DNA from 4 places in the Leclercia sp. W6 genome. Region 2 is predicted to be linked to each of the others. Evidence: predicted binding sites of a transcription regulator. Region 2 holds the regulator's gene; each other region holds the start of a gene.
What was found. The regulator sigma-54, encoded in region 2, starts transcription at its own class of promoters, with help from an activator protein. The targets are predictions, from matches to a motif close to GTTGGCACANNTTTCGCTNT.

Region 1 (5,791 bases), 540 kb from region 2:
CCAGGCGTAGCTCAGCAGATGCGCCCGGGCGCCGGGGCTTAGCACCACCCGGGATAACCCCATCCGCAACCGGCACTGTTCACAGAAATAACCCGCCAGCAGCACCACATCTTCGCCACGCTCGCGCAGCGGCGGCACCGAAAGCGGAAACACACTCAGGCGGTGGTACAGATCGGCCCGGAAATTCCCGGCTAACACCTCTTCGCGCAGATCGCGGTTGGTGGCGGCCAGCACCCGCACGTCGACCCGCAGGCTGCGGTCGTCACCCACGCGCTGGATATCGCCATACTGCAACACGCGCAGCAGCTTGGCCTGCAATGCCAGCGACAGTTCCCCAATCTCATCCAGGAACAGCGTACCATTATCGGCCATCTCAAACTTGCCGCTGCGGTTGCTGATGGCCCCGGTAAACGCCCCTTTGACGTGACCAAAGAGCTCGCTCTCCGCCACGCTTTCCGGCAGCGCGGCGCAGTTGAGATAGACCAGCGGATTCACCGTCCGGGGAGAGGCCTGATGAATGGCTTTTGCCACCAGCTCTTTACCGGTGCCGGTCTCCCCTTCGATCAGCACGTTCAGGTCGGAGGCGGCGACAATCTCAATCTCTTTTTTCAGGCTCACCATGCCCGGCGAGAGGCCAATCATCTCGGTGCTTTGTACCTGCTCAAATCCCGTCGGGCGGGTGGAGAGGGTGTTCTGGCTCTCGAGCTGCTCAATCAGCAGGGCATTATTCAGCGCCCCGGCGGCCAGGGCGGCAATCAGCCTCAGCTCTTCGTCGCTGAAGGTGTCGAACTGGTCCGGCGACATGCCGTCGAGGGTCAGCGCGCCAATCAGGTTCTGCCCGGCAAACAGCGGCAGGCCGATACAGGCGTGCACCTTCAGGCTCTCCTGACCGGGGATCAACCCGTCGTAGGGATCGGGCAGGTCGCTGTCGGCCGGGAAGCGCACCACATCCCCGGCGCGAGCGATGGTCTCCAGCCGCGGATGGCCCTCCAGGGTAAAGCGCCGCCCCAGCACATCCTGCGCCAGCCCGTCGATGGCCAGCGGGATAAACTGCCGCCCTTCGTAGCGCAGCAGCGCCGAGGCATCGCACTCCAGCACGTGACGCAGGGTGGAGATCAGCCGCTGAAAGCGATCCTGATGGCCGATGCCGCTCTGCAATTCAATGGCGATTTTCGCCAGCACCTCTACAGAAAAACTCATTCTCGCCTCGTTGTCATTTTGACAATACGTAGTGTCATATTGACTATACCAGACACAGTCAAATTGACTACCATTAAAGTGCCGTTATTTTTAAAATCATTATAAATTAATAACTTAAAAAGTTGGCACGCACCCTGCAATAGGTATGACATCTTTCATTTAATTGCGCTGTATTAAGTTGAGGTTGCTATGTCTATTCTGGTTAAAAACAATATTCATTGGGTTGGTCAACGTGACTGGGAAGTACGTGATTTTCACGGAACGGAGTACAAAACGCTGCGCGGTAGCAGCTATAACAGCTATCTCATCCGGGAAGAGAAAAATGTCCTGATCGATACCGTGGATCATAAATTCAGCCGCGAATTTGTGCAGAACCTGCGCAGTGAAATCGACCTGGCCGATATCGACTACATCATCATCAACCATGCGGAAGAGGACCACGCCGGGGCGCTGACCGAGCTGATGTCCTGCATCCCGGACACCCCGATCTACTGCACCGCCAACGCCATCGACTCCATCACCGGCCATCACCACCATCCGGAGTGGAACTTCAACGTGGTGAAAACCGGTGACTCACTGGATATCGGCAACGGTAAACAGCTGATCTTCGTGGAAACCCCGATGCTGCACTGGCCGGACAGCATGATGACCTACATGACCGGTGACGCGGTGCTCTTCAGTAATGACGCCTTCGGCCAGCACTACTGCGACGAACGTCTGTTCAATGACGAAGTGGATCAGGCCGAGCTGTTTGAGCAGTGCCAGCGCTACTACGCCAACATCCTCACCCCGTTCAGCCGTCTGGTGACGCCAAAAATTACCGAGATCCTCGGCTTTAACCTGCCGGTGGATATGATTGCCACCTCCCACGGTGTGGTATGGCGTGATAACCCTACGCAGATCGTCGAGCTGTACCTGAAATGGGCGGCGGACTATCAGGAAGACCGCATCACCATTTTCTACGACACTATGTCCAACAACACCCGCATGATGGCCGACGCCATCGCCCAGGGCATCAATGAAGTTGACCCGAACGTGGCGGTGAAGATCTTTAACGTCGCCCGCAGCGATAAAAATGAAATTCTCACGAACGTCTTCCGCTCAAAAGGCGTGCTGGTGGGCACCTCCACCATGAACAACGTGATGATGCCGAAAATTGCCGGCCTGGTGGAAGAGATGACCGGCCTGCGCTTCCGTAACAAACGAGCCAGCGCCTTCGGCTCTCACGGCTGGAGCGGCGGCGCGGTAGACCGTCTCTCCACCCGTTTGCAGGACGCGGGCTTTGAAATGTCGATGAGCCTGAAGGCGAAATGGCGCCCGGATCTCGATGCGCTGGAAGTCTGCCGTCAGCATGGCCGCGATATTGCCCGTCAGTGGGCGCTCGCTCCGCTGCCTGAAGCCAGCGTGAAAGCCCCTGAAGAAGCGCCGGAGAGCGCCAGCAGCGCAGAGTCCACCGCTGACCTCGGCCCCTGCATGCAGTGCAGCGTCTGCCAGTGGATCTACGATCCGACCCTTGGCGAGCCGCTGCAGGACGTCGCGCCAGGTACCCCGTGGAGCGACGTGCCGGACAACTTCCTCTGCCCGGAATGTTCTCTTGGTAAAGATGTATTTGAAGAACTGGCATCGGAGGCAAAATGAGCCACGGTATCGTCATCATCGGCTCGGGCTTCGCCGCCCGCCAGCTGGTGAAAAATATCCGTAAACAGGATGCGAACGTCCCGCTGACGCTTATTGCAGCGGACAGTATGGATGAGTACAACAAGCCAGACCTGAGCCACGTTATCAGCCAGAGTCAGCAGGCCGACGACCTCACCCGCCAGACGGCGGGTGAGTTTGCCGAACAGTTTAACCTGCGCCTGTTTCCTTACACCTGGGTCACCGACATCGACGCCGCAGCCCACGTGGTCAAAGGGAAAGACAAGCAGTGGTCCTATGACAAACTGGTGCTGGCAACCGGAGCCTCGGCCTTTGTGCCGCCGGTTGCAGGCCGCGAGCTGATGCTGACCCTCAACAGCCAGACGGAGTACCGCGCCTGCGAAAGCACGTTGCGTGACGCCCGACGGGTGATGATTGTTGGCGCGGGTCTTATCGGCAGCGAACTGGCGATGGATTTTTGCCGGGCCGGGAAAGAGGTCACTCTGGTTGACCATTCCGCCAGCATTCTCTCAGCGCTGATGCCCGCCGAAGTGAGCAGTCGCTTACAACACCGGCTGACCGATATGGGCGTGCATTTGCAGCTGAAATCCCAGCTGCAAAGCCTGACCCAAACCGATACCGGGATCTGCGCCCTGCTGGATCGGGATCGCTGCATTGAAGTCGATGTGGTGATTGCCGCCACCGGCCTGCGCCCGGAGATCGGGCTGGCACAGCGGGCCGGTGCAGAAACAGCTCGCGGCGTGAAGGTCGACAGCTATCTGCAAACCACCCGGCCCGATATTTATGCTCTGGGTGACTGCGCCGAAATTAATGGTCAGGTACTGCCGTTCCTGCAGCCGATCCAGTTAAGCGCCATGTATCTGGCGAAGAATCTGCTCGGGGCCAGTACGCCACTGAAACTGCCTGCGATGCTGGTGAAGGTCAAAACGCCGGAACTGCCGCTGCACCTGGCAGGCGAAACCCAGCGCCAGGATTTGAACTGGCAGATCGCCATCGAAGCCCAGGGGATGGTGGCGAAAGGGGCCGACAACGAGGGCAATCTGCGCGCCTTTGTGGTCAGCGAAGATCGGATGAAGGAGGCCTTCGCCCTGCTGAAAGCATTACCCGTTTAACCCTCAAACTCTTGTTCTTTTTCGTTGTATGCTTGTCACTCTTTGCCTTTCGCAGCCCCGGTGCCCGGGGCTTTTTTAATGCGGAACAGCTGTAAAACCGCGTCCTGTTTTAATCCTCTTTTCCGGCCTACTCTGTTGCGGTATTCCTTCACCGGAGACGACAAATGGCAAACTTCACCCAAGAAATAAACTGGCTTGCCGCCTGGTTCAGACAGGTAAAGCAACATGAACATATTCTATTTCGCTGGCTGTATCTCAGCCCGGAAGCGCGCGTTGAGCGCCTGCGCGAGCTTATGATGCCGGTCAGCAAGCGCTGATTGCCCGGCGGCGCTGCGCTTGCACGGGCCTACGGTTTTTGTAGGCCGGGTAAGGCGCAGCCGCCACCCGGCAAAACAAACCGCACTGTTTATTATCCCGCAAAAAGCCCTACACTCTTCGCAATGCCTTCGTCAGGGATGTCGCCATGCGCCAGCTTCAGAAAATCCGCCAGTATCAACGCCTCTCAGCCCATTACGGCTCAACGCCGCAGCTCACCACCATCACCGAGGTCGCCGAGGTGGCGCTCTGCAGCGAACGCCACGCGCGCACGCTGCTCCGCCAGCTTGCTGAAAGCGGCTGGCTAAGCTGGAAGGCGCAGCCGGGGCGGGGGCATCGCGCTACGCTGCACTGCCTGGTAACCACCAGCGAACTCAGCGCCCCGCTGATGCATGCCTGTCTGGAGAAAGGGGATTATCAGAGCGCGCTACAGCTGGCGGACGGCGATCCGGCCAGTCTGCACCACATCATCACCCCGTTCCTTGGCGGTAAATGGCTCAAGCACCAGCCGACGCTGCGCATTCCCTGGTATCGCCCGCTCACCTCCCTGCATCCGGCGCTGCATCGTCGGCGCGCCGAACAACATATTATCTGCGCGGTACACGCCGGTTTAACCCGTTATGAACCGGGCAAGGCGCAGCCGGTGGCCGACCTGGCGCACCACTGGGCCTGCTCTGACGACGGCCTGCGCTGGCATTTTTACCTGCGCAGCGGCGCGCACTGGCATAACGGCCAGCCGGTAAGCGATGACGATATTTTGAGCGCGGTGCAGCAGCTACTAAGCGATCCGGCCCGCAACAGCGGGTTACTGCATATCGACGCGGTGACCCTTGCCGCCCCGTGGTGTCTGGCGGTTTATCTGCATGCGCCGGACGCTCTGTTGGCGCATCGTCTCGCCCATCCGGTCTGTCGGCTGCCGCATCCCCGTCAGCCAGACGTGGGCGCCGGGCCTTTCACTATTGCCCGCCACCACTCCCATTTTCTGCGCCTTGAACGCCAGCCGTGGTACTTTGGTGCCCATCCGTTGCTGCATGCTATTGAGTTCTGGCGGACCGGCATGGCGACCGATAAAGCGGCATGGATAACGGTGGGAAAAGGTAACGCCCGGCAGGAAGCGGTCACCTCCACCAGCGGCGGTTTCGCCTGGCTGATGGTGAATGCGACGCTGCCCGCCGCGCTTGCTGCGTATCTGCGCCAGAGCTTGCGCATTCTGAATGAAGAGTGTTTTGCCCGGCGTGAAGATCTGCAGACGCACACCGAAATTCTTCCCGGATTACAGGTTCCCGACCTGCCCGCCCGGCCCGACATCACGCTGCCAACGCGCCTGACGCTGGTGTGCTACAACACGCCGGAACTGCGTGAACTGGCCGGGATATGGCGGATTCAGCTGCAACAGCGCGGCTGCGAGCTACACACCGACTGGAAAGATCGCGATGGCTGGTATGCCCCCGATACGCTGGCGGGTGCCGATCTGCTGCTGGGGGATCATCTGGCAACCGGGATGACCG
Region 2 (5,791 bases):
CGGTGGCCGTGGCGCAGTACGAGAAGTCTGCGACCTGTTACTGCTGGCGAAAGGTAAGCTTGATGAGGCCAAAGGGCAATCGATATGAGTAAAACCAGACGTTGGGTTATTATTCTGCTAACGCTTGTCGTACTGGTACTGATTGGCGTGAATCTCGCTGACCGGGACGACGAACAAGCGCCGACGGTCAACACCAACGATCCAACGTATAAAAGCGATCACAGCGATACCGTCGTTTACAGCCCGGAAGGGGCGCTGAATTACCGCCTTATCGCTCAGCACGTTGAGTATTTTTCCGAACAGGGCGTCTCATGGTTTACTCAACCCGTGATGACCACGTTTGATACCGATAAAATTCCGACATGGTCGATTAAAGCAGATCGGGCAAAACTGACGAATGACCGTATGCTTTATCTGTATGGCCATGTTGAAGTGAATGCGCTGACCGCAGATGCGCAGTTGCGCAAAATCACGACCGATAACGCACAGATAAACCTTGTGACTCAGGATGTAACATCGCAGGATCTGGTCACGTTATACGGCACAACATTTAATTCCAGCGGTCTGAGAATGCGCGGGAACTTACGCAGCAAGAACGCAGAGCTGATTGAAAAGGTTAGAACCTCTTATGAAATTCAAAACAAACAAACTCAGCCTTAATTGTGTTATAGCCAGCGCCCTGCTGGCCCTTAGCCTGCCTGCGCTTGCTGTGACGGGTGATACCGAGCAGCCGATTCATATCGAATCTGATACGCAATCACTCGATATGCAAGGCAACGTAGTGACCTTTACCGGCAACGTGGTCGTGACTCAGGGCACCATCAAAATTAATGCCGACAAAGTGGTGGTGACGCGTCCTGGCGGTGAGGACGGGAAAGAGATTATCGATGGCTACGGCAACCCGGCCACCTTCTATCAGATGCAGGATAACGGCAAGCCGGTAAAAGGCCACGCTTCCCAGATGCACTACGAGCTGGCGAAAGATTTCGTTGTTCTTACTGGTAATGCGTACCTGGAGCAGCTCGACAGCAACATCAAGGGCGACAAAATCACCTACCTGGTCAAAGAGCAGAAAATGCAGGCCTTCAGCGAGAAAGGCAAACGCGTGACCACCGTACTGGTTCCATCGCAGCTGCAGGACAAAAATAGCAATCAGGCCCCGGCACAGAAAAAGAGTAACTAATTCGTTATGGCAACATTAACTGCAAAGAATCTCGCCAAAGCCTATAAGGGCCGCCGCGTCGTGGAAGATGTCAGTTTGACCGTCAACTCCGGCGAGATTGTCGGCCTGTTGGGTCCTAACGGTGCAGGTAAAACCACCACCTTTTATATGGTGGTGGGCATTGTTCCGCGCGACGCGGGTAACATCATTATTGATGAAGAAGATATCAGCCTGCTGCCCCTGCACGCCCGTGCGCGCCGCGGGATCGGTTATCTGCCGCAGGAAGCATCCATTTTCCGTCGCCTGAGCGTTTTCGATAACCTGATGGCGGTGCTGCAGATCCGCGATGATCTGACCGCCGAACAGCGTCAGGATCGCGCCAACGAGCTGATGGAAGAGTTCCATATCGAACACCTGCGCGACAGCATGGGCCAGGCGCTCTCCGGTGGTGAACGTCGCCGTGTGGAAATTGCCCGCGCGCTGGCGGCTAATCCGAAATTTATTCTGCTCGATGAACCGTTTGCGGGCGTTGACCCCATTTCGGTTATCGATATCAAACGTATTATTGAGCATCTGCGCGACAGTGGCCTCGGGGTTCTCATCACCGACCACAACGTACGTGAGACGCTGGCGGTGTGTGAGCGTGCCTATATCGTCAGCCAGGGCCACCTCATCGCCCACGGTACCCCGCAGCAGATCCTCGAAGACGATCATGTTAAGCGCGTGTATCTTGGGGAAGACTTCAGACTCTGATAGGGTAGAAGTTAAGACTCGCGTAAACGGAGAAAAATGCTCTGAACATGAAGCAAGGTTTGCAATTAAGGCTCAGCCAACAGCTGGCAATGACGCCGCAGTTACAACAGGCTATTCGTCTGTTGCAACTGTCGACGCTGGAACTGCAGCAGGAGCTCCAGCAAGCGCTGGAAAGTAACCCCCTGCTCGAGCAAACCGATCTTCACGATGAGGTAGAAACGCAACAAAGCCAGGATAACGAGACCCTCGACACGGTTGATGCCCTTGAGCAAAAAGAGATGCCTGACGAGCTCCCTCTCGATGCCAGCTGGGATGAGATCTACACCGCCGGCACGCCATCCGGTACACGCGCAGACTACCAGGATGACGAGTTGCCGGTCTATCAGGGCGAGACCACCCAGTCACTGCAGGATTATCTGATGTGGCAGGTAGAGCTGACACCGTTCTCCGATACCGATCGCGCCATCGCCACCTCCATTGTAGATGCCGTGGATGAGACCGGCTATCTGACCGTGTCGCTGGACGATATTCTGGAGAGCATAGGCGATGACGAGATTGAGCTCGAAGAGGTCGAAGCGGTCCTGAAGCGCGTTCAGCGCTTTGACCCGATTGGCGTCGCCGCGAGAGATCTCCGTGACTGCTTGCTCATTCAGCTTTCGCAGTTTGTTAAAGAGACCCCGTGGCTGGAAGAGGCCCGGCTTATCATCAGCGAACATCTGGATCTGCTTGCCAACCACGATTTCCGCTCACTGATGCGCGTCACGCGGCTGAAAGAGGAGATCCTGAAAGAGGCGGTCAACCTGATTCAGTCTCTGGATCCGCGCCCGGGGCAGTCTATCCAGACCAGCGAGCCGGAGTATGTCATTCCCGATGTGCTGGTGCGCAAGCATAACGGTCTGTGGACCGTCGAGCTGAATTCCGACAGCATTCCCCGCCTGCAAATCAATCAGCAATACGCCTCAATGTGCACCAGCTCGCGCAACGACTCGGATAACCAGTTTATCCGCAGTAATCTGCAGGAAGCCCGCTGGCTGATCAAAAGCCTTGAGAGCCGCAATGATACACTGCTGCGCGTCAGCCGCTGCATCGTCGAGCAGCAGCAGGCGTTTTTTGAGCAGGGTGAAGAGTTTATGAAACCGATGGTGCTGGCGGATATCGCCCAGGCCGTCGAGATGCATGAGTCGACCATTTCTCGCGTGACGACGCAGAAGTATCTGCACAGCCCGCGTGGTATTTTTGAGCTTAAGTATTTTTTCTCCAGCCATGTCAACACCGAAGGCGGCGGCGAAGCCTCGTCGACAGCCATCCGGGCGCTGGTGAAAAAATTGATCGCCGCGGAAAACCCCGCGAAACCGCTGAGTGACAGTAAGTTGACCACCATGCTGTCCGAACAAGGTATCATGGTGGCACGCCGCACTGTTGCGAAGTATCGAGAGTCTTTATCCATTCCGCCGTCAAACCAGCGTAAACAACTGGTCTGACACAACCGATAAGGAAGACACTATGCAGCTCAACATCACAGGACACAATGTCGAAATCACTGAATCCCTGCGTGAATTTGTGAATACCAAGTTCGCTAAGCTCGAGCAGTATTTCGAGAGGATCAACCAGGTCTATGTTGTGTTAAAAGTGGAAAAAGTGACTCATATCTCGGATGCTACCTTGCACGTCAACGGGGGCGAAATCCATGCCAGTGCGGAAGGGCAGGACATGTACGCGGCTATCGACGGCTTGATTGACAAGCTGGCACGACAGCTAAACAAACATAAAGACAAACTGAAACAACACTAATTGTCCGGGCAGTTAACGGGTGCAGGATGGCCTGTTGTGAAACACAACGGGCCCTTTGTACAGTTAGCGCTTAGGTGAAATTATGATGAATAACGATTCCACTCTACAACTGAGCAGTGTCCTTAATCAGGAATGTACCCGCAGTGCCGTTCACTGCCAGAGCAAAAAACGTGCGCTGGAGATCATCAGTGAACTGGCCGCAAAACAGCTGAGCCTGGCGCCACAAGTGGTCTTTGAAGCGATCCTCACCCGCGAAAAAATGGGCAGTACCGGCATCGGTAACGGCATCGCCATTCCACATGGCAAACTGGAAGAGGATACTCTGCGCGCTGTAGGGGTGTTTGTTCAACTGGAAACACCTATCGCCTTCGATGCCATTGATAACCAGCCGGTCGATTTGCTGTTTGCCCTGCTGGTGCCAGCCGACCAGACCAAAACGCATCTGCATACGCTCTCGCTGGTGGCTAAACGTCTGGCGGATAAAACCATCTGTCGTCGTTTACGCGCGGCGCAGAGCGACGAAGAGCTTTATCAAATTATTACAGAAACGGAAGGCAATCAGGATGAGGCGTAATCGGGTGATGGCTTTAACATCTGTGGTCCTGAGGAGAAACGGTACATGGTGCTGATGATCGTCAGCGGGCGTTCGGGCTCCGGGAAATCGGTCGCCCTGCGCGCGCTGGAAGATATGGGCTTTTACTGCGTGGATAACCTGCCGGTGGTGCTTCTGCCCGAGCTGGCCCGTTCGCTGGCGGATCGGCAGATCTCTGCGGCAGTCAGCATCGACGTGCGTAACATGCCTGAATCGCCGGAGATCTTTGAGCAGGCGATGAGTAATCTGCCAGAGGCCTTTTCACCTCAGCTGCTGTTCCTTGATGCCGACCGCAATACGTTGATTCGTCGCTACAGTGACACCCGCCGTTTGCATCCGCTCTCCAGTAAAAATCTGTCGCTGGAAAGTGCCATTGACCAGGAGAGCGATCTGCTGGAGCCGCTGCGCTCGCGCGCCGATCTGATCGTTGATACCTCAGAGATGTCGGTCCATGAGCTGGCGGAGATGCTGCGCACCCGTCTGCTGGGTAAACGCGAACGCGAGCTGACGATGGTCTTTGAATCGTTCGGCTTTAAGCACGGGATTCCTATTGATGCGGACTACGTGTTTGACGTGCGCTTCTTACCGAACCCGCACTGGGATCCGAAGCTGCGTCCGATGACCGGCCTGGATAAGCCGGTCGCAGCCTTCCTTGACAGACATACGGAAGTGCATAACTTTATCTATCAGACGCGCAGCTATCTTGAACTCTGGTTGCCGATGCTGGAGACAAACAATCGCAGCTACCTGACGGTGGCGATTGGCTGTACCGGGGGCAAACACCGTTCGGTCTATATTGCTGAGCAACTGGCTGACTATTTCCGCTCGCGCGGTAAAAACGTGCAGTCCCGTCATCGTACGCTGGAAAAACGTAAAACATGACCGTAAAGCAGACCGTTGAAATCACCAACAAGCTGGGCATGCATGCCCGCCCGGCGATGAAGTTATTTGAACTGATGCAGGGATTTGACGCGGAAGTTCTGCTGCGTAACGACGAAGGCACCGAAGCCGAAGCCAACAGCGTCATCGCTCTGCTGATGCTGGATTCGGCAAAGGGCCGTCAGATTGAAATTGAAGCCACTGGCCCGCAGGAAGTGGAGGCGCTGGCAGCAGTCATTGCGCTGTTCAACGCCGGATTTGATGAGGATTAATGCAGCTTATTGGCCTGCATAAATCCTTCCCCACCGAGCTGGCGCATCTGGCGCAGGATCCACGCCTGACGGCTACGTACATAGCCTGATGGCGCACTGGCCTTAAAGCGAATCGGGTTCGGTAACACAGCCGCCAGCAGCGCGGCCTCCGACGCTGTCAGACGGCTTGCTGGTTTGTTGAAATAGCGCCGTGCCGCGGCTTCTACCCCAAATATCCCTTCGCCAAATTCCGCGATATTGAGGTATACCGTCAGGATCCGTTTCTTACTCCACACCGTTTCGATCCCCAGCGTCAGCCCGGCTTCAAAGCCCTTTCTCACCCAGCTGCGACCGTCCCATAAA
Region 3 (5,791 bases), 1.9 Mb from region 2:
GATTAATCGTCGCGATAACCAGTTCAAACTCACCGGACGCGCCATTTGCGTCAATGCCGCTGCGGATATTCTCCGTAGTCTGTACGTTGATACCGCGCCGATGCGCGGTGAAACTCAGGATATTGAGCCGGAACAGATCCATCTGGCTATCAAAGAATCGCGAGTGCTGGAGCAGAGCGCGGAAAGCGTGCCGGAATTTGGCAAGGCTATCCACATTCAGACCAAGCGTGGCGTCATTAAGCCGCGCACGCCAAACCAGGCGCAGTACATCGCCAATATCCTCGATCATGACATCACCTTCGGCGTCGGCCCGGCAGGTACTGGTAAAACCTACCTTGCGGTGGCTGCTGCCGTGGATGCCCTTGAGCGCCAGGAGATCCGCCGCATTCTGCTCACCCGTCCGGCCGTTGAAGCGGGCGAGAAGCTGGGCTTCCTGCCTGGTGACCTGAGCCAGAAGGTCGATCCTTACCTGCGCCCGCTTTACGATGCGCTGTTTGAGATGCTCGGCTTTGAGAAGGTCGAAAAACTGATTGAACGTAACGTCATCGAAGTGGCTCCGCTGGCCTATATGCGTGGCCGTACCCTGAACGACGCGTTCATCATCCTGGATGAGAGCCAGAACACCACCATCGAACAGATGAAGATGTTCCTGACCCGTATTGGCTTTAACTCCAAAGCGGTGATCACCGGCGATATCACCCAGGTCGACCTGCCACGCAGCACCAAGTCGGGTCTGCGTCACGCTATTGAAGTCCTGTCCGAAGTGGACGAAATCAGCTTCAACTTCTTCCACAGTGAAGACGTGGTGCGCCACCCGGTGGTTGCCCGCATCGTCACGGCGTATGAAGCGTGGGAAGCCGCAGATCAAAAACGTAAAGCAGAACAGGCCGCGGAACGTAAACGCGAAGCCCAGGAGCAAGAGCAGAAATGAGTCAGGTGATCCTCGATTTACAGCTGGCCTGTGAAGACAATTCCGGCCTGCCGGAAGAGAGCCAGTTCCAGGCGTGGCTGAATGCCGTCATCCCGCAGTTTCAGGAAGAGTCAGAAGTCACGATTCGCCTGGTGGATGAAGCAGAAAGCCACGACCTGAACCTGACCTATCGCGGGAAAGATAAGCCAACCAACGTGCTCTCTTTCCCGTTTGAAGCGCCGCCGGGTATCGAAATGCCGCTGCTTGGCGATCTGATCATCTGCCGCCAGGTGGTTGAGCAGGAAGCGAAGGAGCAGCAGAAGCCCCTCGAGGCCCACTGGGCGCACATGGTGGTGCACGGCAGCCTGCATCTGCTGGGCTACGACCACATTGAAGATGACGAAGCGGAAGAGATGGAATCCCTTGAGACAGAGATAATGCTTGCTCTGGGCTATGAGGATCCGTACATTGCCGAGAAAGAGTAGTCTGTAGGGCGCGTTTGCGCCTTACTGGCATAATGTGCCGTTGCGTATGACAAAAGTCCGCGACGGCAGTCAACAGACCAACATGAGAACCCTTAACAAACGCCATGAGCGACGACAATTCACACAGTAGCGACACACCAAACAGCAAAAAAGGATTTTTCTCCCTCCTTCTGAGCCAGCTGTTCCACGGTGAACCTAAAAACCGTGATGACCTTCTGGAGCTTATCCGTGACTCCGGGCAGAACGAGCTTATCGATGAAGATACGCGCGAGATGCTTGAAGGGGTAATGGACATCGCCGACCAGCGCGTTCGCGATATCATGATCCCCCGTTCGCAGATGATTACCCTGAAACGCAACCAGACCCTGGATGAGTGCCTCGATGTCATTATCGAATCCGCTCACTCACGTTTCCCGGTGATTAGCGAAGACAAAGACCACATCGAAGGAATTTTGATGGCCAAGGATCTGCTGCCGTTTATGCGCAGCGATGCCGAAGCCTTCAGCATGGAAAAAGTGTTACGTCCGGCGGTGGTTGTTCCGGAAAGTAAGCGGGTAGACCGCATGCTGAAAGAGTTCCGCTCTCAGCGCTACCACATGGCGATTGTTATCGATGAATTTGGCGGTGTTTCGGGCCTGGTCACCATCGAAGATATTCTTGAGCTGATTGTCGGCGAAATTGAAGATGAATATGACGAAGAAGAGGATATCGACTTCCGTCAGTTGAGCCGCCACACCTGGACCGTGCGTGCGCTCGCCCCTATCGAAGATTTCAATGACACCTTCGGCACGCATTTCAGCGATGAAGAGGTGGATACCATAGGTGGGCTGGTGATGCAGGCCTTTGGTCACCTGCCGGCGCGTGGCGAAACCGTGGAAATTGACGGCTATCAGTTCAAGGTGGCGATGGCCGACAGTCGACGTATTATTCAGGTTCATGTCAGAATGCCGGACGATGCTCCGCAACCCACACTGGATGATTGATTTAAATGGCATTTGCCCCCTTGCTTGAACGCCAGCGCACGCGTCTGCTGCTGGCGCTGATCTTCGGAGCCAGCGGTACGCTGGCTTTTTCCCCTTATGACTTCTGGCCAGCGGCCCTCGTCTCCCTGATGGGACTCCAGGGGCTGACCCTTAACCGACGCCCTGTTCAGGCGGCGGCGATTGGCTATTTCTGGGGGCTGGGCCTGTTTGGCTCCGGTATTAACTGGGTTTACGTCAGTATTGCCCAGTTTGGCGGCATGCCAGGCCCGGTGAATGTTTTCCTCGTGGTGCTGCTGGCGGCCTACCTCTCGCTCTATACCGGTCTGTTTGCCGGTATTTTGTCGCGCCTGTGGCCTAAAACCAGCTGGTTGCGGGTGGCGATTGCCGCCCCGGTGGTCTGGCAAATTACCGAGTTCCTGCGCGGCTGGGTGCTGACCGGCTTTCCGTGGCTGCAGTTCGGCTATAGCCAGATAGATGGTCCGCTGAAGGGGCTGGCGCCGGTGATGGGCGTCGAGGCGATCAACTTCCTGCTGATGGTGGTCAGCGGCCTGCTGGTGTTGGCGCTGGTGCAGCGCAACGGGCGAGCGCTGGCAGTCGCTCTGGTCCTCTTTGCCCTGCCTTTCCCGCTGCGTTATATCCAGTGGTTCACCCTTGAGCCGGAACGCGCCACCCAGGTATCGATGGTGCAGGGTAATATTCCCCAGTCGCTGAAATGGGATGAAGGTCAGTTGATCAACACCCTGAAAATTTATCTGGATGCCACCCAGAAAGAGATGGGCAAATCCCAGCTGATTATCTGGCCCGAGTCGGCAATCCCGGATCTGGAGATCAACCAGCAACGTTTTCTGACCATGATGGACGATCTGCTGCGGGCGCGAAACTCCACGCTGATCACCGGTATCGTTGACGCGCGGCTGAACAAGCAGAACCGTTACGACACTTACAACACCATTATCACGCTGGGAAAAGACAATCCGTACAGCTATGAGTCGGCGAACCGCTACAACAAGAATCACCTGGTGCCGTTTGGTGAGTTTGTGCCGCTGGAGTCGATACTGCGCCCGCTGGCGCCGTTCTTCGATCTGCCGATGTCTTCGTTTAGCCGGGGCCCGTACGTTCAGCCTCAGCTGAGCGCCCACGGCTTCCTGCTGACCGCCGCCATTTGCTACGAGATTATTCTCGGTGAGCAGGTGCGGGATAATTTCCGTCCGGACACCGACTATCTGCTGACCATCTCCAACGATGCCTGGTTCGGTAAGTCGATCGGTCCGTGGCAACATTTCCAGATGGCGCGGATGCGCTCCCTGGAGCTGGCGCGCCCTCTGCTGCGCAGCACCAACAACGGCATTACCGCCGTGATTGGTCCGCAGGGTGAAATTCAGGCTATGCTGCCGCAATTCACCCGCGACGTGCTGACCGCAAAAGTCACGCCGACGACCGGGCTGACCCCTTATGCCCGCACCGGCAACTGGCCGCTGTGGATCCTCACCGCACTGTTCGGTTTTGGCGCCGTGCTGATGAGTCTGCGCCAGCGCCGCAAGTAGTTCCCTCCCCTCTTTGCCCGGCGGCGCTACGCTTGCCGGGCCTACGATCTTGTAGGCCGGGTAAGGCGAAGCCGCTACCCGGCAATTCTCACTGCGACACAATTCTGGCACGGCTATTGCTTTATCTATTTACGTAAACGCGATTTGGCTTACTGTGCAACCCGGTCGCACCAGCGTAGCTCATCAGTAGCACCGAAACGGTGCAACGGAAGATTTATGCCTCTGAATGGTGCGGCGCGCTTCGCAAAAATAAACATTAACGCAGCAAAATCTTTACATTAAGCCAAACTAAATGTTAACAAACAGGTATAACACTGCACTCGTATCGCGCGAGCTATAACAACATCACACCGAATATCAATGCGTCTCTGGCGCTGATAATAAAGGAGTTGGATATGCAATTACGTAAACTGGCCACAGCAATGCTGGTGATGGGATTGTCCGCAGGCGTCGTACACGCTGAAGATGCTGCTCCGGCAGCAGGCGGTACCCTGGAAAAAATCGCGAAAAACGGCGTGATTGTGGTCGGCCACCGTGAATCGTCTGTTCCGTTCTCATACTACGACAACACGCAAAAAGTCGTGGGCTACTCACAGGCTTACTCCAATGCGATCGTCGACGCGGTGAAGAAAAAGCTCAACAAACCGGATCTGGAAGTGAAGCTGATCCCAATCACTTCACAAAACCGTATTCCACTGCTGCAAAACGGCACCTTTGATTTTGAGTGTGGCTCCACCACCAACAACCTTGAGCGTCAGAAACAGGCTGCCTTCTCCGACACCATCTTCGTCGTCGGTACCCGTCTGCTGACCAAAAAAGGCGGCGATATTAAAGACTTCGCCGATCTGAAAGGCAAAGCGGTGGTTGTGACCTCCGGGACGACCTCTGAAGTTCTGCTGCATAAGCTGAATGAAGAGAAGAAAATGGACATGCGTATCATCAGCGCCAAAGACCACGGTGACTCTTTCCGTACTCTGGAAAGCGGTCGCGCCGTCGCGTTTATGATGGATGATGCTCTGCTGGCGGGCGAGCGTGCTAAAGCGAAGAAACCGGATAACTGGGAAATCGTCGGCACCGCGCAATCCAAAGAGGCCTACGGCTGCATGATGCGTAAAGACGACGCTGAATTTAAGAAACTGGTCGACGATACCATCGCTCAGGTTCAGACCTCCGGTGAAGCAGAGAAATGGTTCGATAAGTGGTTTAAAAACCCAATCCCACCAAAAAATCTGAACATGAACTTTGAGCTGTCTGACGACATGAAAGCACTGTTTAAAGAACCGAATGACAAGGCACTTAACTAATTAGAACCACTAAGGGGCGGGTTCTCCTGCCCTCTCGATTGTCGGGAAGCGCGGACAGACTAAACGCTGAGTGGTCGTTCCCCACTCAGCGCGAATATTAAAGCTTCTCACCAATCTTCGAGGGTAGCGCTGCTACCCTTTTTTTTCTGGAGTTTACTATGTCAATTGACTGGAACTGGGGCATTTTCCTGCAGCAAGCCCCGTTCGGCAACACCACCTATCTTGGCTGGCTGTGGAGCGGTTTTCAGGTCACGGTCGCGCTGTCGATCACCGCCTGGATTATTGCGTTTCTTGTCGGCTCGTTGTTCGGTATTTTGCGTACCGTGCCTAACCGTTTTCTCTCTTCCATTGGCACCTGCTACGTCGAACTGTTCCGTAACGTTCCGTTAATCGTGCAGTTCTTTACCTGGTATCTGGTCATCCCGGAACTGCTGCCGGAAGATATCGGCATGTGGTTCAAATCTGAACTGGATCCAAACGTGCAGTTCTTTGTCTCCTCGATGCTCTGTCTGGGTCTGTTCACCGCCGCCCGCGTCTGCGAGCAGGTGCGTGCAGCGATCCAGTC
Region 4 (5,791 bases), 1.4 Mb from region 2:
AAGAGCTGTCGACGCTCGATGCCCAAAATTAATATTCATGCGGCGCCATCTGGCGCCGCAAATTTTTAATGGCGGCAGATTTTACTTTCATGAGTTGAAAAACCCGACGCCTGCGGAATGAATTTACCGCGCGCCGCCAGAAATGTCACCAGCTCCGCCGCCGTCATGTCCGCGGCTGAACAGGTATGAAAACGCGCCTCGTCACCAAAACGCGCCGTAATCGCAGCAATCAGACTCTCTTCGCTGTATTGCTCACCGGACTCGATCATCATCGTCAGCACTTCATGCCCATGAATGGATGCCATAAACCCTCCAGAAGAAAAGGCGCAGCCTAACCCTTTCCTCCCCGCAACGTTTTGCGCTGGCGCAGGTTTACATGCAACCCGCACAGCTGGTGCAGCGCCAGTCCTGTTTATTGACCGCCTGATAAAACTGGCGATAGCTGGCGGTCTCCAGCGGAATGCCGTGGTCGAAAAAGAGATCGGTCAACCATTCGACGTTTTCAATAATCCACTCATCTTCCTGCAACCCCTGGGCAAAGGTCTCATCTTCGGGATCGATGATCGAATAGATGGCCCAGGTCCCCATATCCTTTTCCTGCCTCGCCTCCGGTAAGGTTAGCGCATGGCCCTGCCAGCTGATTATCCAGTGCCCGTGACACAATAAATTGCCTGAACGACTCCATTTCGCACAGAAGGGATTACTGACCGCCATCGCCGTCTCACTTTTTTTGAATATTTATAAGAAACGTTTACGTTACGCCTGATTATCGAGCGAAAACATTGCTCTTATGAAGTAGGCAAACCTCCTCATTTTTACGGGCATATGACCAGAGCGACGCTTAAGTTAGATAGCGTAAATATTCCATTACAGCGGTTGTAACGCCGGTTTGACGAGCCCGTCCTTTTCCCTTACTCTGCGCCGCAGATTTTGTCGTTGTGCCGTAAGGTTTTAGAGGAAAACGTGAAGAACAGAACGCTGGGTAGTATTTTTATCGTCGCCGGAACGACGATTGGCGCCGGGATGCTGGCGATGCCGCTGGCGGCGGCAGGTGTCGGTTTTGGCGTTACGCTGGTGTTACTGGGCGTACTGTGGGCACTGATGTGTTACACCGCCCTGTTGCTGCTCGAAGTGTATCAACACGTTCCTGCCGATACCGGGCTGGGATCGCTGGCCGGGCGTTATCTGGGGCGATTTGGCCAGTGGATCACAGGCTTTAGCATGATGTTCCTGATGTATGCCCTGACGGCAGCCTACATCAGCGGCGCCGGGGAGTTGATCGCCTCCAGCGTCAATGACGGGTTCAACGCTGATATCTCCCCCGCCACCGGGGTGCTCTTATTTACCCTGATTGGTGGGGGCGTGGTCTGCGTGGGCACGTCGCTGGTGGATCTGTTCAACCGCCTCCTGTTCTCGGCAAAAATAGTCTTCCTGGTGGTGATGCTGGCCCTGCTGGCCCCGCACATTCATAAGATCAACTTACTGACGCTGCCGCTGGAGAAAGGGCTGGCACTTTCGGCTATCCCGGTCATTTTTACCTCGTTTGGTTTCCACGGCAGCGTGCCGAGCATTGTCAGCTATATGAATGGCAACGTGCGCAAGCTGCGCTGGATCTTTATCACCGGCAGCGCCATTCCGCTGGTGGCATACATCTTCTGGCAGCTGGTCACCCTCGGCAGTATCAACTCGTCGAGCTTCATGGGGATGCTGGCAAACCATAGTGGGCTGAACGGGCTGTTGCAGGCCGTACGCGAAGTGGTTGCGTCGCCGCACGTTGAGCTGGCGGTGCATCTGTTTGCCGATCTCGCCCTGGCGACCTCGTTCCTGGGGGTGGCGCTGGGCCTGTTCGACTACCTCGCCGACCTGTTCCAGCGCAGCCGCACGGTCAGCGGACGTATCCAGACCGGGGCGATCACCTTTCTGCCGCCGCTGGCCTTCGCGCTGTTCTACCCACGGGGTTTTGTGATGGCGCTGGGTTACGCGGGCGTGGCGCTGGCGGTGCTGGCGCTGCTGCTGCCCTCGCTGCTGGTCTGGCAAAGCCGTAAGCATCATCCAGAAGGGAACTACCGGGTACCAGGCGGTAAGCCTGCGCTCTGTCTGGTCTTTGCCTGCGGGATCGCGATAATCCTGGTGCAGTTCGGGATTACGGCGGGGTTGCTGCCAGAGGTGGGATAACGTGCAATGATGCCGGGTGGCGCTGCGCTTACCCGGCCTACGGATATTAAGGCCCGCGCAAGCGAAGCGCCGCCGGGCGCTGTTAATGCAGACAGCAGTTCTTGAATTTCTTGCCGCTGCCGCACGGACAGGGATCGTTGCGCCCCACTTTGGTGCCGTTGATCACCGGCTGCTGAGTAACCGGCTCTTGCGGGTTGGCAATCCAGTAGTTATACAGACGCAGCGCTGCCGGACGAATGCCCTCGATGCTCTGCTGGAACGCCTCTTCACTGAAGGAATCCAGACGCTCAAAGTTCTCTTCAGAACCGTGCAGGGCAATTAAATCCAGATCGGCACGCAGTGACTCCGGCAGGGATGACCAGTCGGTCAGCGCCACGCCGCGCATATAGCCGAAGCACCACTCTTCCACCACGGTATAGGTTTGACCGTCGACGTCGTTCATGCCGAACATCGGTTCAAACTGATCCGGGTAGTCGCTCAGGCGTTCGGCGATATCGTTCATATGCTTGAAGCAGAGATCGATGAAGCGGTTCATCTCACGCTCGTTCTTCCAGCGCGGAATGTTCTTTTCGCCGCCCCACACCGCCACCAGCCAGCGATCTGGTTCCACCACCACGGGGCCGGACAGCACCGCGGTCAGCATACCGTCGAGTTCTGAGACATCCATAACGGACTCGTCATCATGACCGTAGGTCATTAAGGTCTCTTCCAGCCACTCCATTTCGGTTTCGTTTAACGGGCCTTCAGTCATGGGTAGATCTCCTGCAGAATAGAATGGTGTGCAGGGTAACACAGAAACGGTTCTCTTCCCTGTTGATCCACGGTCTTTGCTGGTGCAAAAACGCTTAAATCGTGACCGCTGCACAACTTATGTGCTTCGTTGTTAATGAGATGTGATCCCCGCTGTAATTTCACTTCGTGCCGCCGGGCGGCGTAAAACGGCGCTCTATACTGAAAATTGTCGAAACAAGGCCCTACGCTGCCCGTTCTGGCAACCATTTTGCTTAATGTTGTTCTGTCGAGGAAATGCGTCAGACACCCTCGCCTGTTTCTGCAGTTTGTCGTCCGTTTAGTGCAATGCATTTTGGATTGGGTACGCCTTCAGGCGTTCGACTACACACGGTTGTGCAAAAATCACTCAGAAAAGGTAGATCATAATGTCGCTGAAATTCATCAGAAGTCCTCTTTCTCTTGTTCTGGCAGGCTGCCTGGTCACGGCGTTTTCCGCCCAGGCTGATATCGTGATTGGTGTGGCGGGTCCCTTTACCGGGCCGAACGCCACGTACGGGGATCAGTACTGGCATGGCGCTACGCAGGCTGCGGAAGATATCAACGCCGCGGGCGGCATTAATGGTGAAAAGATCAAACTGGTGCAGGGCGATGACGCCTGCGAACCGAAGCAGGCCGTATCGGTAGCTAACCGTCTGGTGGATCAGGATAAAGTCAAAGCCGTGGTCGGCCACTTCTGCTCCTCTTCCACCATGCCTGCCTCTGAGGTCTATAACGACGCCGGCGTGCTGGCCATTACCCCCGGCTCTACCAACCCGCAGATCACCGAGCGCGGCATGAGCGACATGTTCCGCATGTGCGGGCGCGATGATCAGCAGGGCCAGATCGCCAGCGATTTCATTATCGACAAGCTGAAAGCCAAACGGGTGGCGATTATTCACGACAAGGACACCTACGGACAGGGTCTGGCGGATGCTACCAAAGCGGCGCTGGCGAAACGTGGCGTGCAGAACGTGATGTATGAAGGGCTGTCCCGCGGCGAGAAAGACTTTAACGCGCTGGTGACCAAAATCGGCGCCCAGAAGCCAGACGTGGTCTTCTTTGGCGGCTGCCATCCGGAAGCGGGCCCGCTGGTGCGCCAGATGCGTGAGCAGGGCGTGCAGGCGAAATTCTTCTCCGGGGACTGCATCGTCAACGAAGAGATGGTCACCGCTGCCGGGGGCGCGCAGTACACCAACGGCATCTACATGACCTTCGGTAAAGATCCGCGCCTGATCACGGAAGGCAAAGCGGTAATCGACAAATTCCGCGCCAGTAAATTCGAGCCGGAAGGCTATACCCTCTACGCCTACGCCTCTGTGCAGGCCATTGCTGCGGCATTTAAAGCTGCGGGCGGGGCCGATCCGGCCAAAGCCAGCGAATGGCTGAAAGCCAATTCGGTGGATACCGTGATGGGCAAAAAATCCTGGGACAGCAAAGGCGACCTGAAAATCTCCGACTACGTGGTGTACGAGTGGGACGACAAGGGCAAATATAAGGAAGTGCAGTAACCGCTCAACGTCGGTATGGCGACATACCGACGCACTATAACCATCGGGCCGCAGCGCAACCTGCGGCCTGTAACACGAGCGCGCGATGATGGAAACTTTCTTTCTGCAGCAGCTAATCAATGGCTTAACACTGGGGTCGGTCTACGGATTGATCGCCATCGGCTACACCATGGTCTACGGCATTATCGGCATGATTAACTTCGCCCACGGCGAAGTCTATATGATCTCCGCCTATCTCTGCGCCATCGGCCTGGCGCTCCTCTCCTTCTTCGGGCTGGAATCTTTTCCGCTGCTGATCCTCGGCACGCTGGTCTTTACCATCGTGGTAACGGGCGTCTATGGCTGGACCATCGAGCGGATCGCCTATAAACCGCTGCGTAACTCCACCCGTTTAGCCCCGCTGATTTCCGCCATCGGCATGTCGTTGATCCTGCAAAACTACGCTCAGCTTAGTCAGGGCCCACGCCAGCAAGGGGTGCCCACCATGCTCGATGGTGTGCTTCGCTTTCACATTGGCGAAGGCTTTGTGCAGATCACCTACACCAAAGTCTTCATTCTGATCGCCTCGTTCACCGGGATGCTGGTGCTGACCTGGATCATCAGCAACACCCGTCTAGGGCGGATGTGTCGCGCCGTGCAGCAGGATCGCAAGATGGCGTCGATTCTCGGCATCAATACCGACCGGATTATCTCCCTGGTGTTCGTGATTGGCGCGGCGATGGCCGGGCTGGCGGGCGTGCTGATCACCATGAACTACGGCACCTTTGATTTTTACGCCGGGTTTATCATCGGGATTAAAGCCTTTACCGCCGCCGTGCTCGGGGGGATCGGCTCTCTGCCTGGCGCCATGTTAGGCGGGTTAATCCTCGGCATCGCCGAGGCGCAGTTCTCGGGCATGGTCAACACCGATTATAAAGATGTCTTCTCCTTTGGGTTGCTGGTGGTGATCCTTATTTTCCGTCCTCAGGGACTGCTTGGCCGTCCCGTCGTGGCCAAAGTGTGAGAGAAATAACATGACGTCACAGATCGTTTCACAGCCCGTTGCTCACGACGGCTTTTCACTCAAACGCTGCCTCCTCGACGCCATTTTTGCGGGCATGGTCGCGCTGATTATTTTCGGTCCGGTGGCGGGTGTGGTGCTGGATGGCTACAGCTTTAACTTCGAAGGGCGGCGCCTGGCGTGGATCATCGCCACGGTAATGACAGGACGTTTTTTACTTAGCGCCTTTTTAATGACCGCGCCGGGCAGGCGTCTCTCCGCGCGTTTCGAGAGCGACAGCGCCGGGGTTTACGTGCGCCCGCCGGAGTACAAAAGCCGGATGCGCTGGATCCTGCCG

Region 1: norV (anaerobic nitric oxide reductase flavorubredoxin) is a predicted target of sigma-54. The motif match lies at 1,322-1,341, and genes of this name have one in related genera.
Region 3: DVA43_RS11570 (amino acid ABC transporter substrate-binding protein) is a predicted target of sigma-54. The motif match lies at 4,026-4,045, and genes of this name have one in related genera.
Region 4: DVA43_RS03385 (branched-chain amino acid ABC transporter substrate-binding protein) is a predicted target of sigma-54. The motif match lies at 3,163-3,182, and genes of this name have one in related genera.

Annotation. Positions count from the first base shown of each region.
Region 1 covers NZ_CP031104.1:4,753,011-4,758,801, reverse strand. The annotation lists gene norR (nitric oxide reductase transcriptional regulator NorR) at 1-1,200, opposite strand, end outside; gene norV (anaerobic nitric oxide reductase flavorubredoxin) at 1,390-2,838, shown strand; gene norW (NADH:flavorubredoxin reductase NorW) at 2,835-3,968, shown strand; gene DVA43_RS24775 (hypothetical protein) at 4,133-4,285, shown strand; gene DVA43_RS23425 (SgrR family transcriptional regulator) at 4,432-5,791, shown strand, end outside.
Region 2 covers NZ_CP031104.1:4,217,401-4,223,191, reverse strand. The annotation lists gene kdsC (3-deoxy-manno-octulosonate-8-phosphatase KdsC) at 1-88, shown strand, start outside; gene lptC (LPS export ABC transporter periplasmic protein LptC) at 85-660, shown strand; gene lptA (lipopolysaccharide ABC transporter substrate-binding protein LptA) at 629-1,183, shown strand; gene lptB (LPS export ABC transporter ATP-binding protein) at 1,190-1,915, shown strand; gene rpoN (RNA polymerase factor sigma-54) at 1,963-3,396, shown strand; gene hpf (ribosome hibernation promoting factor) at 3,419-3,706, shown strand; gene ptsN (PTS IIA-like nitrogen regulatory protein PtsN) at 3,789-4,280, shown strand; gene rapZ (RNase adapter RapZ) at 4,326-5,180, shown strand; gene npr (PTS phosphocarrier protein NPr) at 5,177-5,449, shown strand; gene mtgA (monofunctional biosynthetic peptidoglycan transglycosylase) at 5,446-5,791, opposite strand, start outside.
Region 3 covers NZ_CP031104.1:2,346,468-2,352,258, forward strand. The annotation lists gene DVA43_RS11550 (PhoH family protein) at 1-931, shown strand, start outside; gene ybeY (rRNA maturation RNase YbeY) at 928-1,395, shown strand; gene corC (CNNM family magnesium/cobalt transport protein CorC) at 1,500-2,378, shown strand; gene lnt (apolipoprotein N-acyltransferase) at 2,384-3,922, shown strand; gene DVA43_RS11570 (amino acid ABC transporter substrate-binding protein) at 4,318-5,226, shown strand; gene gltJ (glutamate/aspartate ABC transporter permease GltJ) at 5,385-5,791, shown strand, end outside.
Region 4 covers NZ_CP031104.1:685,272-691,062, reverse strand. The annotation lists gene ftnA (non-heme ferritin) at 1-32, shown strand, start outside; gene DVA43_RS03405 (YecH family metal-binding protein) at 66-305, opposite strand; gene DVA43_RS03400 (hypothetical protein) at 373-714, opposite strand; gene tyrP (tyrosine transporter TyrP) at 964-2,175, shown strand; gene DVA43_RS03390 (YecA family protein) at 2,258-2,926, opposite strand; gene DVA43_RS03385 (branched-chain amino acid ABC transporter substrate-binding protein) at 3,333-4,454, shown strand; gene DVA43_RS03380 (branched-chain amino acid ABC transporter permease LivH) at 4,543-5,457, shown strand; gene livM (high-affinity branched-chain amino acid ABC transporter permease LivM) at 5,468-5,791, shown strand, end outside.